2 regions of the Halomonas sp. H10-59 genome follow, and region 2 is predicted to be linked to the other one. Evidence: predicted binding sites of a transcription regulator. Region 2 holds the regulator's gene; the other holds the start of a gene.
The links. The regulator sigma-54, encoded in region 2, starts transcription at its own class of promoters, with help from an activator protein. The targets are predictions, from matches to a motif close to TGGCACNNNNNTTGCTNT.
Positions count from the first base shown of each region.

Region 1: the regulator sigma-54 is predicted to act here: its motif matches at 2,874-2,891, upstream of glnA (glutamate--ammonia ligase).

Region 1 covers NZ_CP098828.1:4,395,176-4,400,570, forward strand. The annotation lists gene glnL (nitrogen regulation protein NR(II)) at 1-180, opposite strand, end outside; gene NFG57_RS19175 (DUF4124 domain-containing protein) at 480-1,055, opposite strand; gene glnA (glutamate--ammonia ligase) at 1,286-2,692, opposite strand; gene NFG57_RS19185 (glycosyltransferase family A protein) at 3,207-3,737, shown strand; gene typA (translational GTPase TypA) at 3,904-5,395, shown strand, end outside.
Region 2 covers NZ_CP098828.1:1,633,943-1,647,036, reverse strand. The annotation lists gene NFG57_RS07360 (STAS domain-containing protein) at 1-97, opposite strand, end outside; gene NFG57_RS07355 (ABC transporter substrate-binding protein) at 94-744, opposite strand; gene mlaD (outer membrane lipid asymmetry maintenance protein MlaD) at 779-1,243, opposite strand; gene mlaE (lipid asymmetry maintenance ABC transporter permease subunit MlaE) at 1,261-2,043, opposite strand; gene NFG57_RS07340 (ATP-binding cassette domain-containing protein) at 2,040-2,852, opposite strand; gene NFG57_RS07335 (calcium/sodium antiporter) at 3,102-4,052, shown strand; gene NFG57_RS07330 (KpsF/GutQ family sugar-phosphate isomerase) at 4,083-5,081, shown strand; gene NFG57_RS07325 (HAD hydrolase family protein) at 5,114-5,680, shown strand; gene lptC (LPS export ABC transporter periplasmic protein LptC) at 5,677-6,252, shown strand; gene lptA (lipopolysaccharide transport periplasmic protein LptA) at 6,265-6,795, shown strand; gene lptB (LPS export ABC transporter ATP-binding protein) at 6,795-7,520, shown strand; gene NFG57_RS07305 (RNA polymerase factor sigma-54) at 7,793-9,205, shown strand; gene raiA (ribosome-associated translation inhibitor RaiA) at 9,365-9,673, shown strand; gene ptsN (PTS IIA-like nitrogen regulatory protein PtsN) at 9,679-10,164, shown strand; gene rapZ (RNase adapter RapZ) at 10,218-11,099, shown strand; gene NFG57_RS07285 (HPr family phosphocarrier protein) at 11,102-11,371, shown strand; gene NFG57_RS07280 (hypothetical protein) at 11,423-11,947, shown strand; gene bioA (adenosylmethionine--8-amino-7-oxononanoate transaminase) at 12,127-13,094, shown strand, end outside.

The sequences.
Region 1 (5,395 bases), 2.0 Mb from region 2:
TATCAGCACCTCGGCGATATCATCCTCGCCGCTGAGCCAGTCGGTCAGCGCCACGCCGGCAACCCGACTGGCGCTGACCGCCAGCAGGGTCTCGGCCGCCGGGTTCATCCAGGTCGGTCGCAGCTCGCCGTCGAGCAGCATGACCGCAGTTGTGAGGTGTTCGATGATGCCAGGCGTCATGGGTCCATCCTGATGGGGCAAAGCGCCCACTCGATAGAGGCCGCCACGGCGCCAAGCCGGCATTCCATGGTGGCGGTCCAGGTCTCGGCCTCGAGCAGGCGTCAGACAACAACATTCAAAGCAAGAAGCGGGCCAGCCTTGGTGCCAGTGGCACACTCCCGCCGCGCAGGCGCCAGGACGGTGCTTTTGTTGAGGAGGCGGGTCACCGTCGGCGCACCTACGCACCATTTTAGTGCACCAACCTGGTGCAGGGCAGTCTCGCCTGGATCACTGTCCGCACAAGGCCCGCAGATCGCGGGTCAAGGCGGCGCAGGACGAAGGGGGTTGGCGGGAAGCAGGCGGCTGGCGCGCTGTACGTGAATGACGATATCGGCACTGCGTTGACGCACCTCTCCCGATGGGGCCAGCACCACCAGGCCCAGGCGATGCTCGCCACGCTCCAGATTGGTGAGCCACAGTGGGCCGATGCCGGTGACGCTGGTGGCGAGCACACCGTCGACCTCCAGGCCGAGGCGATCCCCCGTCGCCGGAGGCGGGCTGATCGCGGCCAGCACCTTCAATCTTCCCCCGGCCCCCGTGGGCAACACGCTGCCATCCGCCGGAGAGGCGATGGCCAGGACATCGTGGGGCTGGAAGACATCGGCGTCGCTATCCGGGCCTGGTACTGAAGGCGCCGTCGGCCTGGAGGGCGCCGCCACATCCAGCGCAGGGGCGCTGGACAACGGCGGCGGTGCCAGCTCGCGGGCGCCGGCCGAGGGGGTATCGCTGTAGCGCACGACGCCGTCGGGACCGACACTGCGATAGATGGTGCTCGCCGGCACGGTTTCTGCCACCGGCAACGCCAGCCCTGACGCTGCCAGCAAGGCAATGGCCATCAGTGATGGTCGACTCGGCGACGAGGGAGCGCTCTCGCCCCTCTCCCGGCCTGCCCTGCGCGTCCACCGCTGCATCATCGTGATTGCCCTCGCCGACCTTCCCCTGACGAGGATGACGGCAGCCACGACCCGCGCCAAGGGGATCCCTTGCCCAGGCGCAAGGCCCGCGCAAAAAAAATCGGCCCCGCGATCATCGCGGGGCCGACGGAACGCACGAGGCGCTATGCCGATCAGCAGCTGTAGTACATGTCGAACTCGATCGGGTGGGTCGCCATGCGCAGACGCTCGACGTCCTCGTTCTTGAGCTCGATGTAAGCGTCGATCATGTCGTCGGTGAAGACGCCACCTTCGGTCAGGAAGCTGCGGTCCTCGTCGAGGGCTGCCAGCGCCTGGTCGAGGCTCTCGGCCACGGTCGGGATGGCCTTGCCTTCTTCCGGCGGCAGGTCATAGAGGTTCTTGTCCATGGCGTCGCCGGGGTGGATCTTGTTCTTGATGCCGTCGATACCGGCCATCAGCATCGCCGCGAAGCACAGGTAGGGGTTGGCGGTCGGGTCGGGGAAACGCGCCTCGACACGCTTGCCCTTCGGGCTTGCGGTGTACGGGATACGGATGGAAGCAGAACGGTTTCGGGCGCTGTAGGCCAGCATGACCGGCGCTTCGAAGCCCGGCACCAGACGCTTGTAGGAGTTGGTAGAAGCGTTGGTGAAGGCGTTCAGGGCGCGGGCGTGCTTGATGATACCGCCGATGTAGAACAGTGCCATTTCGGACAGACCGGCGTACTCGTCACCGGCGAACTGGTTCTGGCCGTCCTTCCAGAAAGACTGGTGGACGTGCATGCCGCTGCCGTTGTCGCCGACCAGCGGCTTGGGCATGAAGGTGGCGGTCTTGCCGTAGGCGTGAGCCACATTGTGGATCACGTACTTCATTTCCTGAACTTCGTCGGCCTTCTTGACCAGGGTGTTGAAGGCAACACCGATCTCGTTCTGGCCGGCGTTGGACACCTCGTGGTGGTGCACCTCGACCTTCTGGCCGATCGCCTCGAGGGTGTTGCACATGGCACCGCGCATGTCATGGAAGCTGTCCACCGGCGGAACCGGGAAGTAGCCGCCCTTGACCCGCGGACGGTGACCGAGGTTGCCACCTTCGACGGCGCGGTCGGTGGACCAGGCACCCTCTTCGGAGCTGATCTTGTACATGGCGCCTTCGATATCGGCCTTCCAGTGCACCTCGTCGAAGATGAAGAACTCGGGCTCGGGGCCGAAGAAGGCGGTGTCGCCCAGGCCAGAGGACTGCAGGTAGGCCTCGGCGCGCTTGGCGATGGAGCGCGGGTCACGCTCGTAGCCCTGCATGGTGGCCGGCTCGATGATGTCGCAACGCAGGATCAGGGTCGCGTCTTCGGTGAAGGGGTCGAGGAAGCCGGTGCCGTCCTCCGGACGCAGGATCATGTCGGACTCGTTGATGCCCTTCCAGCCGTTGATGGAGGAACCATCGAACATCTGGCCATTCTCGAAGAACTCTTCGTCGACCTCGGCGGCCGGAATGGTGACGTGCTGCTCTTTACCGCGGGTATCGGTGAAGCGCAGGTCAACCCACTTCACATCATGTTCGTTGATCAGGGCGAGGGTCTTGTCTGACATGTGGTCCTCCAGAGTGGAACTTGTCTCGTGACTCGAGCGTTGCGCAACGGCGCCAATCCCATGTCACCGGTTTGAAACGGGGGATGATCCAGGGAACAAAAGGGGTACCGGGATCCTTTGTAGCACGCTCCCGGGACACTGCCCATGGCAACGTGCGCGACACGATGACACTGCCAACCACAATGCAGATTGCGTGCCAGCATTGCACCAGCATCGACCAAAAAAATCCCAACCCATTGTTTCAAATCTTTTTTATCCAAACAGGCCCTTTGCGCCAGCTTAGGGCACAAAGGCCCACCACCTTCAGGATCTGCCGACCAATGCACCACAAAAGTGCAATAAAGACTGCGACGCACCACTTTGGACCTTTGTGACAGGATCTATAAACTCTGCCGGGCCGATCGCGAGGTGTCAGTGGGCGCTGGAACCTTTCGCAACGCAAAGATACACTTTATTACGTTCGACTCCGACCGCCTCCCCTGCCGGCCGGCGTCACCCTCCTCGGAGTGTCGTCGTGAAAATCAGCTTGATCATTGATGCCCGACTTACCGGCAAGGAACTGCCTCGCCGGCTCGCGGAAGCACGCCAGCAGGTCGCCCTCTTCCAGGGAAGAGGCGAGATCCTCGTCATCGACGATGGCGATATGGCGCCACCACTACTGGGCGAACCGGGCGAACACGCCGTCGTCGGCTATCGCCAGGTGCGCAGCCGGCCCGCGCCCATGGGGCGGCGCCTCAACCTGGCCGCCTCCCACAGCAATGGACGCATGCTCGGCTTCTGCCTCGGCCCTCTGGACACCCACTGGGTCGAGCGAATGATGGCAGCCGCCTGCGATGATTCGCGCCCGGTGGTGCGTCCTGCTCGCCCCTGTCCGCTATCGCTGCTCAGCCTGCTGCGACATACTCCGACCCGGGCCCTGGGCGTCGAACGTACCTGGTTCGATCGGCTGGGAGGCTTCGACCCGTCGCTGGACTTGAGCGCGGTAGAGGACCTCGCCACTCGCCTCAAGGCCTGTCGCGCCAAGATGGTCGTGCAGCGCGCCTGAGCGTCAGATCGTCCTTTCTGTCGATTTCGCCTACTTTTTTCGCCTCGCAGGTGCTTGATAGTTCAGCATCTTGAGGATCGATGCCGAGATTGGCGCCAACAAGGCTGGTCGTTGTCATCGCCCAGGCCCTATAATGCTGCCCCACTTTTTCCAGCAGGATCCCGTCGTGATCGAGAATCTTCGCAACATCGCCATCATCGCTCACGTCGACCACGGCAAAACCACCCTGGTCGACAAGCTGTTGAGTCAGTCTGGCACTCTGGACCGCAAGGCCGAGGGTCAGGAGCGCATCATGGACTCCAATGACCAGGAGAAGGAACGCGGTATCACCATCCTGGCGAAGAACACGGCGATCCGCTGGAATTCCCCCGAGGGACAGGACTACCACATCAACATCGTCGACACCCCTGGACACGCCGACTTCGGCGGCGAGGTCGAGCGCGTGATGTCGATGGTGGACTCGGTACTGCTGCTGGTCGACGCCGTCGACGGCCCCATGCCGCAGACCCGCTTCGTCACCCAGAAGGCCTTCGATCAGGGCCTCAAGCCGATCGTGGTGGTCAACAAGATCGATCGCCCCGGCGCACGCCCGGACTGGGTCATCGACCAGATCTTCGATCTGTTCGACAACCTCGGCGCCAGCGACGAGCAGCTCGACTTTCCGATCATCTACTGCTCCGCCCTCAACGGCATCGCCGGTCCCGAGCCTGACCAACTGTCCGACGACATGACGCCGATGTTCCAGTCCATCGTCGACATCGTCGAGCCGCCCAAGGTGGAACTCGACGGCCCGCTGCAGATGCAGATCTCGGCGCTCGACTACTCCAGCTACGTCGGCGTCATTGGCCTTGGCCGCATCACCCGCGGCGCCATCTCGCCCAACCAGCAGGTGGTGGTCATCAACAAGGAAGGTCAGACCCGCAAGGGCAAGGTTGGCCAGGTCATGACCCACCTGGGTCTCGAGCGGGTACAGACCGAGCAGGCCACCGCCGGGGACATCGTCTGCATCACCGGCATCGACGACCTGGCGATCTCCGACACCATCTGTGATCCGGCCGCCGTCGAGGCGCTGCCGGCACTGACCGTCGACGAGCCCACCGTGTCCATGACCTTCCAGGTCAACGACTCTCCGTTTGCCGGCAAGGACGGCAAGTTCGTCACCAGCCGCAACATTCGCGATCGTCTCGACCAGGAGCTGATCCACAACGTGGCGCTGCGTGTCGAGCAGGGCGAGTCCCCGGAGAAGTTCATCGTCTCAGGCCGTGGCGAGCTGCACCTGTCGGTGCTGATCGAGAGCATGCGTCGTGAAGGCTTCGAGCTGGCCGTGGGTCGTCCCGAGGTCATCATCCGCGAGATCGACGGTGAGAAGCAGGAGCCCTACGAAGAAGTCATCATCGACTGCGAAGAGCAGCACCAGGGCGCCATCATGGAAGAGCTCGGCTACCGCAAGGGCGAGCTCAAGAACATGAACCCGGACGGCAAGGGCCGGGTCCGCCTGGACTTCATCATCCCGGCGCGCGGCCTGATCGGCTTCCGTGGTCAGTTCCTGACCCTGACCTCTGGTACCGGCATCCTGACCAGCCGCTTCGACCACTACGGCCCGCTCAAGCCCGACGCCTCCATCGAGCGTCGCAACGGCGTGCTGGTGTCGATGGTTC
Region 2 (13,094 bases):
TGTCCGCGGCCCCGTCGAAGTCGACCTTGCCACACACCCGGAGTGTACTTCCGTCCTCGAGCAGGCGGGCCGACGCCACTTCCATCAACACGCTCACGCACCGCGCTCCAGTTCGTCGACGCCGACATCCGGCGACCAGTTGTTGATCACGGCGTCGTAGTCACGGTTGTGGTCACGCATGGCCTGATCGAACTGGTTGCGGAAGGTCAGACCGAGATTGATGCCGTTGACGATGACATTGACCACCCGCCACTGGCCGTTGGACTTGCGCAGGGTGTAGTTGACCGGGTAGATGGTGCCATCGGTAGCCACCACTTCCATCTCGACGCTGTCCTGATCGTCATAGCGTGAGGCGGACTGGTTATCGAGCACGCGAACTTCCTTGTACTCGAAGGTCACCAGGCCCTTGGCATAGGTGTCGAGCAGGGTCTGCTTGAACACCTCGACGAAGCGCGAACGCTGCTCCGGCGTGGCATTGTTGAAGTAGCGGCCCATCACACTGGCGCCGATGTAGCGAAAGTCGGCGACGCCACGCAGACTCTCGTCGACCATCTGCTTGAGCTCGTCGGGACGGTCCATGAAGTAGGCCTCTCGGCCGCCGATCATCCCCATCAGATCATTGACGCTGTCGCGAATCAGCTGTTCGGGGGATTGCTGGGCCATGGCCGGCAGACTGGCCAGCACCATCATCAGCGCCATCAACCAGCGGCGCAGGTGAACCATTGCGGGCAAAGAACGGGTCATGGGTTGCCTCCTTGTATCTCCGGAAACTGCCGGATCAGTCTTTCGTCAGATTGGACACGAACTGCTGGATCAGTTCCTCGAGCACCAGCGCGGACTGGGTATCACGAATCGCCTCACCCTCGGCGATCATCTCCGGTGATCCCCCGACCGACAGCCCGATGTACTGCTCACCAAGCAGGCCCGAGGTAAGGATCGCCGCGGTGCTGTCATCCGGCAGCTTGCCGGCCAGGGAGCTGTCCAGCGACATCACCACCACGGCATCGTAGAACTCGGTATCCAGCTCGATGCTCTCTACCCGTCCCACGGTCACCCCGGCCATCGTCACTCGTGCCCGCGGCTTGAGCCCACCGATATTCGCGAAGTTGGCCCGGAGCTCGTAGGTGTCGTCGGCACGTTGCAGGTCCAGGCCGCTGACCTTGAGCCCCAGGAATACCAGCCCCAGGATACCGGCCAGCATGAACAGGCCCACACCAAACTCCATCGTCTTGCTGCGCTTCATGGACAGTCTCCGCAGAATCAGGAAAGCCCGCCGAACATCACGGCGGTAAGAACGAAATCCAAGCCCAGCACGGCCAGGGAGGAATACACCACGGTACGGGTGGTGGCCCGCGAAATACCTTCCGAGGTCGGCACCAGATCATACCCCTGGAACACGGCAATCCAGGTGACCACTATGGCGAACACGATGCTCTTGACCACGCCGTTGCCGATATCAGTAAAGAAGCCGACGCTGGCCTGCATGTTGCCCCAGTACGAGCCTTCGAACACCCCGAGCCACTCGACCCCGACCAGGTAGCCGCCGTACACGCCGACCACGCTGAAGCCGATGGTCAGCAGCGGCAGCGAGACGAACCCCGCCCACAGGCGTGGCGCCACGATACGACGCAGCGGATCGACGCCGATCATCTCCATGCTGGTCAGCTGCTCGGTGGCCTTCATCAGGCCAATCTCGGCGGTCAATGCCGAGCCCGCGCGCCCGGCGAACAACAGCGCCGCCACCACCGGCGCCAGTTCACGCAACAGGGCCAACGACACCATCTGGCCGAGCGCGTCCTCGGCACCGAACCCGACCAGGATGGTGTAACCCTGAAGCGCCAGCACCATGCCGATGAACAGCCCCGACACCAGCACGATGGCCAACGACAGCACACCGACCGCATAGACCTGGGCCACCCACAGGCTGAACCCTTCTGCCGAGGGGCGCCCCAGCATGGACTGGCCGAGAAAGATGCTGGCCCGGCCGACGGCCTCCAGCAGGTCGCAGCCGCGCCGTCCCATATGGGTGATTCGTTCGATCATGGACGGCTCCCCTGGCCCAGAATGTCATCGTGAAAATCGTTGGCCGGGTAGTGAAACGGCACAGGGCCATCCGGCTCACCATGCACGAACTGACTGACTCGGGCGTCCTGTTCCACGTCCAGCGACGCCGGCGTGCCGTGGGCCATGACCCGCCCGTCGGCGACCACGTAGACGTAGTCGGCGATGGACAGGGTCTCCTTGATATCGTGGGAGACCACCACCGCCGTCAAGCCCAGCGCCTGATTCAGCCGTCGAATCAACTGGACCAGCACACCCATGGAGATCGGATCCTGGCCGACGAAGGGCTCATCGTAGAGAATCAATTCAGGATCCAGCGCCACCGCCCGCGCCAGCGCCACACGCCGTGTCATGCCGCCGGACAGCTCTGCTGGCATCAAGTCTCTGGCCCCACGCAGCCCCACCGCCTCGAGCTTCATCAGCACCACGTCACGCACCATGCTTTCCGGCAGATCGGTGTGCACCCGCAGCGGAAAGGCCACGTTCTCGTAGACACTGAGATCGGAAAACAGCGCGCCACTCTGGAACAGCATGCCCATACGCCGACGCATCTGGAACAGATCCTTGCGCGACAGGCGATGGACGTCCTGACCATCGATCAGGACGCGTCCGCCACTGGGGTTGAGCTGCCCCCCGATCAGTTTCAGCAGGGTAGTCTTCCCGGTGCCACTTGGCCCCATGATGGCCGTGATCTTGCCGCGGGGTATGGAGAGATCCACGCCGCGAAAGATATCCCTGTCGCCGCGCGTGAAATGCAGATTCTCCACCTCCACCAAGGAGGAAGCCGTCATCGCAGTCCCTATAGAGTCAGTATCACCGTGAACCGGCGGTTCAGACCGGACGCCCGCCCCGAATCCTCGGATTCGACGCCTGGCCAGACCTGAGCCCGAACCTTGAGAATAGAGCGCCTTGAGCCGCGCTCGGTTTTCGAACATCGTATCTTAACTCAAATGCAGCATGCCAGTGCCCCGGTTGCGCGCTTGCGCGCAGGTTTATCTAAGGGTTCAATGGGCGCCCTTTCTGCAACCAAGTCGTTCTCCATGCTGTTACCGTCTGTCGTCGTCGCCCTGGGCCTGGTGGGCCTGCTCTGGAGCGCGGATCGCTTTGTCGGCGCCGCCGCCGCCACCGCCTACCGCGCCGGCATGAGCATCATGCTGGTCGGCATGACCATCGTCTCCATCGGCACCTCTGCCCCGGAAATCGTGGTCTCGGTGATGGCCTCGCTGGATGGCGCCCCCGACCTGGCCACCGGCAATGCGCTGGGCTCCAATATCGCCAACATCGCGCTGGTACTGGGCGTGACTGCACTGGTGGTGCCGATCCCGGTGCGCTTCACCATCGTGCGCCGCGAGCTGCCACTGCTGTTGGGCGCCACCGGCCTCGCCGGCTACGCCCTGGCCGATGGCAGCCTCGATCGCCTCGACGCGGCCCTGCTGATCGCGCTGCTGGTATTCAGTCTGTGGTGGCTGTTTCGCGCCGACGAGGCCGAACAGGAGATGGCCGACGACATTCCCGGCATGGCACTGGGCAAGGCCATCGGCTGGCTGGTGCTGACCCTGGCGGTGATGATCGCCAGCTCCCGCGCCCTGGTCTGGGGCGCCACTGAGCTGGCACGCACCTTTGGCGTAAGCGAGCTGGTGATCGGTCTGACCGTCGTCGCCATCGGCACCAGCCTGCCGGAACTCGCCGCCTGCGTGGCCAGCGCGCTGAAGCGCCACCACGATCTGGCCATCGGCAACGTCATCGGCTCCAACCTGTTCAATATGCTGGCGGTACTGCCGGTACCGGCGCTGCTGGCGCCGGGAGCCACCGATCCCGCAGCCGCCGGCCGCGACTTTCCGGTAATGCTTGGCCTGACGCTGCTGCTGGCGGCGCTGCTGCTGTGGCAACGCCGAGGGCGCCTGGGGCGCTGGATCGGCGCGCTGCTGGCCTGCACCTATGCGCTTTATCTGACCTGGCTCGGCCTTTCGGTCGCGGCAGGCCCCTTGTGACAACGGCAGTAAACGGCAACAATCATGGCCATGAGCAAACACCCCTCCTCGGCGCAGACGCCGACCCTGAGCGTCCGCGATATCGCACGACGCACCCTGGAGCTGGAACGTGACGCCATCGACGCCCTGATCGGGCGTCTCGACGGCGACTTCGACCGTGCCTGCCAACTGCTGCTGGCCTGCCGCGGCCGGGTGGTCGTCACCGGCATGGGCAAGTCGGGACATGTCGGCGGCAAGATCGCCGCCACCCTGGCCAGCACCGGCACGCCGGCCTTCTTTGTCCATCCCGGCGAAGCCAGTCATGGTGACCTGGGCATGATCACGCCCGGCGACGTCGTCCTGGCACTGTCCAACTCCGGCGAAACCGCCGAGGTCACTGCCCTGCTGCCGCTGCTCAAGCGCATGGGCATTCCACTGATCAGCATGACCGGCCGAGCACAGTCGACCCTGGCCCGCCACGCCGAAGCCCATCTATACGCAGGGGTCGAGCGCGAGGCCTGCCCACTGGACCTGGCCCCGACCTCTTCGACCACCGCAGCGCTGGCGCTGGGCGACGCCCTGGCGGTAGCGCTGCTCGAGACCCGCGGCTTCACCGCCGAGGATTTCGCCCTGTCCCACCCGGGCGGCAGCCTGGGCAAGCGACTGCTGTTGACCGTGGCCGACCTGATGCATACCGGCGACCGGTTGCCCTCGGTACCGTCGGGCTCGCCGCTGCGCGATGCCCTGCTCGAGATCACCCGTCAGGGACTCGGCTTTACCTGCGTGGTGTCCCCCGACGGCACCCTGGCCGGGGTCTATACCGACGGCGACCTGCGCCGTACCCTGGATCGCCATCAGGACTTCAGCTCGCTTACCGTGGATGACGTGATGACCACCCCCGGGCGACGCATCGGCCCCGCCACCCTGGCGGCGGAAGCGGTCAAGCTGATGGAGGAAGGCCGGATCACCGCCCTGGCGGTGGTCGATGACGAGCAGCGCCCAGTCGGTGCACTGCATATGCACGACCTGCTGGCCGCCGGTGTCATCTGAGCCTCATTTATCCCTTTACAAGGAACGCCGTCATGTCTCACGAGCTTCTCGCCTCCCTCGCGCCGGAACTGGTGGAGCGCCTGCGCCACATCAAGCTGCTGGCGCTGGACGTGGACGGCGTACTGACCGATGGTCGACTGTACTTCCACGCCGACGGCTCCGAGTTGAAGGCGTTCAACACCCTGGATGGCCACGGCCTCAAGCTGGCCAAGCGCGCCGGCATCCAGGTGGCCCTGATCACCGGGCGCAGCTCCCCCATGGTCACCCAGAGAGCCAGAGCACTCGGCATCGAGCACGTACAGCAAGGGGTCGAGCGCAAGCTGCCCGCCCTTGAATCGCTGTGCGATTCGCTGGGCCTGACCCTCGACCAGGTCGCCTACTGCGGCGATGACCTGCCGGATCTGCCCTGCATCCATCGCAGTGCGGTCGGCATCACCGTGCCAGGCGCCCCCTGCTACCTTCGTCAGCACGCCGACTGGGTCACCCAGGTTGCCGGCGGACATGGCGCGGTGCGCGAGATCACCGACACCCTGCTGATGGCCCAGGGCCGCCTCGACGATATCATCGACAGCTACCTGAGCAACGGACCGCTGACATGAAACTGAGCGCACTGCGTCCGGGCTTTCGCTTCTGGCTGGTTATCCTGCTGCTGGTACTCGGTGGCGGCCTGACGTTGCTCGACCCCCGCGAGAGCAACGTCCCCGACCTGGTACCCAATGACAAGGCCGGCGAGCCCGACTACTACCTGGTGGATGCCCGCCTGACCCGCTTCGATGCCCAGGGCACCCCCCATCAGCGCATCGATACGCCACGCCTTGTGCACACACCGCTCGACGACGTCACCCGGGTGGACCAGCCGGACCTTGCGCTGATCGACGACAGCGGCCGAGAGTGGATCGCCGACGCCGACAACGGTGAACTGGGTCCGGACGGCAACCCCCTGACCCTGTCGGGCGACGCCCATCTCGAGGCCCCCGCGGAGCGTTGGCAGCTTGATACAGAGGTATTGGTCTACGACAGCGACAGTGGCCATGTCTGGAGCGAAACGCCAGCCGTCCTACGCCAACCCCCTCAACAGATGCAAGGGGAGCGCTTCGACGCCTGGATCCATGACAATACCGCTCGCCTGACCGACAATGTCACCGGTCATCATCCGCCAGAGCCTCAATAAGGAGCCCCTTCCATGATGCGTCCATGTCCCGCCCTCCTGCTTGCCCTGGCCCTTGGCCTGGCCGCCGGCGCCACCGGCAGCAGTGTCCTGGCGCTGGAAAGTGATCGCAGCGCACCGATTCAGGTGGAGGCCGACCAGCTGGATCTCGATGATCGCGCCGGTACCGCGGTCTATACCGGCGACGTGCGCATTGTGCAAGGCAGCATGATCCTCACCGGCGAACGCGTCGAGATCCAGCGCAACGACCAGGGACAACTGTCACTGGCGACCGCGACCGGCTCACGTGCCTACCTCGAGCAGAAGCCATCCCCGGAAGAACCGGTGGTCAAGGGCTGGGGCCGCAAGGTGATCTACCACGTGGCCGAACGCCGCATGGAGCTGATCGACCAGGCTGAGCTGCACAAGGCCAATGACACCTTCGACGGTGCCTATCTGGAGTACTTCCTCGATCGCCGCGTGGTCCAGGCCCGCTCCAGCGCCCAGGGCGTCCAGGGCGAGCAGCGCATTCGCATGACCCTCGAGCCGGAAAGCCAAGGAAACTGATGAAGACTCTCCACGCTCGCCATCTGGCCAAGAGCTACAAGAAGCGTCGCGTCGTCCAGGACATCAGCCTGTCGATCGAGCAGGGCAGCATCGTCGGTCTGCTGGGCCCCAACGGGGCCGGCAAGACCACCTCCTTCTACATGATCGTCGGCCTGGTCAGAGCCGACGCCGGCAGCATCAGCATCGATGATCGGGACCTGAGCCGCGCGGCCATGCACCAGCGCGCGCTGGCCGGTATCGGCTACCTGCCTCAGGAGGCTTCGATCTTTCGCAAGCTGTCGGTGGCCGACAACATCATGGCGATCCTCGAGACCCGCAAGGACCTCGACCGCGAGGGCCGAGAAGCACGTCTCGAGCAACTCCTCGAGGATTTCCACGTCAGCCATATTCGCGACAACGCCGGCATGAGCCTGTCCGGCGGGGAGCGGCGCCGGGTCGAGATCGCTCGCGCCCTGGCCACCGAGCCGGCCTTTATCCTCCTCGATGAACCCTTCGCCGGGGTCGACCCGATCTCGGTGGGCGAGATCAAGTCCATCATTCGTCAACTCAAGGCCCGCGATATCGGCGTCCTGATCACCGATCACAACGTGCGCGAGACCCTCGATATCTGCGATCGTGCCTACATCGTCGGCGACGGCCAGATCATCGCCGAGGGCAGCGCCGAGTCCATCCTCGCCAACCAGCGCGTCAAGGAGGTCTACCTGGGCGAGAACTTCCGCCTCTAGGCCGCAGGGCCGCCCGACAGCCGCAGTCGCATCAAGCGGCCGCAACACTTGCCAGCATCAGCATCCAACCGCCGGCCCCGAAAGGGTCGGCCTCACCTTGCACACAGGGGCCCCCCCTCGAAAGAACCACCTCCCCCCCTACCAAGTTGTTCCACATCGACCTTTTCACTCCCTCCCACAGGTCAAAAAACACCAACTTGGCAAGATGCTTGCATGTCTGATGACTCGTCGTTAGGGTAAAGCCTTTCGACAACACTGGTGGATCCCGACCCATGGCCCTCAAGGCGTCACTGCAGCTGCGCATCGGTACCCAGCTGACCATGACCCCGCAACTGCAACAGGCGATCGGCCTGCTGCAGCTTTCGACCCTGGACCTGCGCCAGGAGGTCCAGCAGGCGCTGGAGGCCAACCCCATGCTCGAACTCGAGGACGAGTTCGGCGAACAGCAGACCAGGGAAGCCGTGGAAGATGACTGGGCGGATCAGATTCCCTCGGAACTCAGTGTGGACAGCGACTGGTCCGACACCTACCAGGACCTGGGCACCACCCCCGCCGGCAGTGGCGAGGCGCCGGATTTCGAGCGCCAGGCAAGCTCCCAGTCACTGCACAGCCACCTGAGCTGGCAACTGGCGATGCTCGACGTCAGCGACCAGGAACGCCTGATCGCCGAGAGCCTGCTCGACGCGGTCAACGCCGACGGCTATCTCGAGCAGACACTGGATGACATCGCCCAGGGGCTCGAGCAAGACGGTCGTCGCCCCCCTCCCCTCGCCGAGGTGGAGGCGGTGCTGGTTCGGCTGCAACAGTTCGAACCGACCGGAGTGTTCGCCCGCGACCTGCGCGAATGTCTGATGCTGCAACTGGATAGCCTGCCTCGCGATACCGTCCTGCTGCCCCAGGCCGGACGACTGGTAAGACAGTTTCTCGAGGCGCTTGCCAGCGGCGACCGACGTCTGCTGAAGCGCCGACTAGGACTCGATGACGACCAACTCGACAGCGTCATCGAGCTGATCCGAAGCCTCGACCCACGTCCCGGCAGCCAATTCGGTGACAGCGATAACGACTACGTCATTCCCGACCTGGTGGTACGCCACACCGAAGAGGGCTGGCGCGTTGAACTCAATCCGGATGCAATGCCCCGACTGCGCATCCAGCCCGACTACGCTGCGCTGATTCGGCGCGCGGACAAGAGCCAGGACAACCAGTTCCTCAAGGACCACCTGCAGGAGGCGCGCTGGCTGATCAAGAGTCTGTCCAGCCGCAACGACACCTTGCTGAAGGTCGGCCGGGAAATCATGGTGCGTCAGATCGACTTCCTCGAGCAGGGAGAAGCGGCCATGAAACCGTTGGTGCTGGCCGATATCGCAGACAAGGTGGAGATGCACGAGTCCACCATCTCCCGCGTGACCACCCAGAAGTTCGTGCACACGCCTCGCGGCGTGTTCGAGTTGAAGTATTTTTTCTCGAGCCAGGTCGGCCAGGATGGCGACGCCCATTCCAGTACCGCCATCCGCGCCATGATCAAATCGTTGATTCAAAAGGAACCTGCCCGCAAACCTCTGTCGGACAGCAAACTGGTGGAATTGCTGGCGGAAGACGGCGTCAATGTCGCCAGACGCACCGTGGCAAAGTACCGGGAAGCCATGAATATTCCGTCTTCCAGCGAGCGCAAGCGCCTGCGCTGAGGCCTTGCGCTGCGGCGTCGCTAGCCTAGTTATCGGGAAAGCGCAAGCACTTGAAATTTCGCATGACATCTGCGTCTTTCTGCGTAGCGTCGAGGGGGTTTGCAGGATCGGAAAAAGGGTTACAATCAAGCCACCACCCGAAAGAGCAAGGAGCCTGTCATGCAAGTCAACATCACCGGCCACCACGTCGAATTGACCGATCCCCTGCGTGACTACGTACAAGAGAAGCTCACCCGTGTGGAGCGCCACTACGACAACATCACCAACGTCCAGGTGACCCTCTCGGTGGAAAAGGAACGCCAGCTGGCCGCCTGCACTCTTCACGCCGCCGGTGCCGACCTGCATGCCGAAGCGCAGGACGGCGACATGTATGCTGCTATCGACGCCCTTGCCGACAAGCTGGACCGCCAGCTGGTCAAGCACAAGGAAAAATCCCAAGCCCGCGCCCAAGGCGCCGGAATTCGCTGACTCTCATGACATTGGAAGCCATTCTCCCTCCCGAGCGCACATTGTTCGATGTCCCGGGAGGCAGCAAGAAGAGGGTGCTGGAGTTTTTCAGCACCTTCATTGCGCAGAACACCCCGAGCCTGGACAGCCAGGAGGTCTTCAGTCGGCTGATCGGACGTGAGCGCCTGGGCAGTACCGGCATCGGCAATGGCGTCGCCATTCCGCATGCCCGCAACCCCCACTGCAAGGCGCCCATCTCCGGCTTCCTCAAACTCGCGGAACCTGTCGACTTCGATGCCATCGATGGTGAGCCCGTCGATCTGGTGTTCGTGCTGCTGGTACCGGAAGAGGCCGACGACGCCCATCTCGCCCTGCTCGGCCAGGTCGCCGGCGTCATGAACGACGCCGACACACGTCACCGTCTGCGCCACGCCAGCTCCCAGCGCGAGCTTCACGAGCGCCTGCAGGAAGCCATCCGCCAACAGGCGCCGGGGGACGACACTCCCTCCTGATCGCGGCCTTGCCTAGGCCATCAGCAATGGACGCCTGCCCAAGGAGACAGGACATGCAGCTCGTGATCATCAGTGGTCGCTCCGGCTCGGGAAAGTCCGTGGCCCTTCAGGCCCTGGAGGACCTGGGGTTCTACGCCATCGACAACCTTCCCGCGACCTTGCTGGGCGCCCTGGTGGACGAGCTGGAAAACGGTCATTCCCGCCGTATCGCCGTCAGCGTCGACGCCCGCAACCTGCCTGAGGCGCTGGAACGCTTCCCCGCCCAGCTGGCGTCCCTCAAGCAGAGTCCGATCGACTGCCAGGTGGTCTACCTGACCAGTGATGCGCGAATTCTGCTCGAGCGCTATTCCCACACGCGGCGCCGTCACCCCCTGACCCGTGATAGCGACATGACCCTGGCGGAAGCCATCGAGTCCGAGCAGAAGGCCCTTTCGGGTATTCGAGACCTGGCCGATCTGGTCATCGACAGCTCTCGCCTGTCGGTGCACGAACTGCGTTCGCGCATCGCCGAACAGGTCGCCGACCACCGCAGCGGCCAGTTGAGCCTGACCGTGGAGTCCTTCGGCTTCAAGCGTGGCGTGCCGCCGGATGCAGACATCGTGTTCGATGCCCGCTGTCTGCCCAACCCCTACTGGGAACCATCGCTGCGTGATGCCAATGGCTGCGATCCCAGCGTCATCGACTTCCTCGAACGCTATCAGGACGTCGCCGACATGAAGCGCGACATCCTCGGCTGGGTGCGCACCTGGCTACCGCGCTATCAGCAAAGCCAGCGCAGCTACCTCACCGTGGCGGTGGGCTGCACCGGAGGACAGCATCGTTCGGTCTACCTGGCCGAGGGAATCGCCTCGGCCCTGGCCGACCAGCATCCCCGCGTCCGTCTACGCCACCGCGAACTCGGCCAGCAACGCCGACTGGACAGCGGAGGACTCTAGGCGTGGCCCGACGCACCCTGACCCTGACCAATCGTCGCGGCCTGCATGCACGCGCCGCGACTCGCCTGGTTACCTGCTGCCAACCCTTTGACGCCACCGTCACCGTCCACCATGGCAGCCGCTCGGGTGACGCCGCCAACATCATGTCGCTGCTGATGCTGGCCGCCCCCTGCGGAACGGAACTGACCCTGGAGGCCGAAGGCAAGGACGCGGACGCGGTGCTGGACGCTCTGGAGGCACTGTTCGACGCACGCTTCGACGAAGACGCCTGACGTCTTCCCTCTCCTTGTTTTGACCGCCACCCCCTGCCTGCCAAGGACGCCATGCAACTGATCCAGACCGGCAAGTACACCGAGGTCCACTACGATCCGGACCAGGACGCCTTCATCAAGACCTTCACGCCCAAGACCAGCGATCGCTGGCGCTACCGCCTGGGCATCCGGCGCTACCCCGGCCACAATTTTCGCTATGTCGCCGGCCGACTGGAGCGACTGGGTATCGCCACACCGAAAATCCTGTCGGCAGAGCGCTATCGCCTGGTCACCGCCAACGTGCACGGCATCGCGCTTAAAAAGCTGGTCCTCGACTCTCCGGAACTGCAGAACCGCTACCTGGACATTCTCGAAGCCTTGTACCGTGACCGTATCCACTGTCGTGGCCTGCACACCGAGAACTTCCTGGTCGTCGACGGAGAGGTGATCGCCATCGATCTGGATGCCTACAAGGCGCCGCGGGTCTTCACCTATCCGCGCCGAGAGTTCATCGACTGCCTGAGTCGCTCGCTGAAAAACGACGAGGCGTTCCTGTTCGAGCGCTTTCTCGAACGTGTCGACGCCCAGCATCCCTGAGCCCGGCATCCCTAAGCCCAGCAACCCTGAGAAAGCACCGCTCCTCCTTGCGCCCTCGCCTGCCCCGCTCTACCCCGATTTTCCGGGTACGAGCGCTGGTGTTGGCGACGGCAGCAGCAGCGGTGGTAAACTTTTAACTCGTCACTCAGTTTACCACCAAGCGTCCTTCAGGAGCCGACATGACCTCTCCGGTGTGGCATCCCTACGCCCATCTCAAGACCCAGGCCCCTGCCCCCCGGGTAGTCGGCGGCCAGGGCACCCGCTTTACCCTGGACAGCGGCGAATCATTGCTCGACGCGACCTGCTCCTGGTGGTGCATGATCCACGGCTACGGACATCCACGGCTGGTCAAGGCGATTCAGGAGCAGGCTACCACGCTGTGTCATGTGATGCTTGGAGGACTAACCCACGATCCCGCCGACCAGCTCGCCCGGGAACTGGTTCGCATCACGCCAGAGGGCCTCAACCACGTGTTCTTCTCCGACAGCGGCTCGGTGGGCATGGAGGTGGCGATGAAGATGGCGGTGCAGTACCACCATCTGCGCGGCCGCCCCAACAAGCACCGCATGCTGTCGCTGATGAAGGCCTACCACGGTGATACCGCCGGCTGCATGGCGGTGTGTGACCCCGAAGAGGGCATGCATTCGCTGTTTTCCGGCTTTCTTCCGAAGCACCATTTCGCCCCGGCGCCGACGGCACCCTATACGGCCACGCCAGAGCAGGTCGCCGCCGACCTCGACGCCTTGCGAGCGGTGCTGGAAGCCCACCACCACGAGATCGCCGCGCTGTTGATGGAGCCCCTGCTGCAGGCTGCCGGTGGCCTCAACATGACCTCTCCGGACTATCTGAAGGGTGCTCGCGCCTTGTGTGACGAGTTCGACGTGCTGTTGGTGTTCGACGAAGTGGCCACCGGCTTTGGCCGCACCGGGCGCATGTTCGCCGCCGACCATGCCGGTGTCAGTCCGGACATCATGGTGCTGTCCAAGGGGCTGACCGGCGGCTACCTTGGCCACGCGGCGACCCTGGCCAACGACCGTGTCCATGACACCTTTATCGGCGACAGCGAGCTTCACGCCTTTATGCACGGCCCGACCTTCATGGGCAATCCGCTGGCCTGTCGCGTGGCACTGGAAAGCCTCAGGGTCTT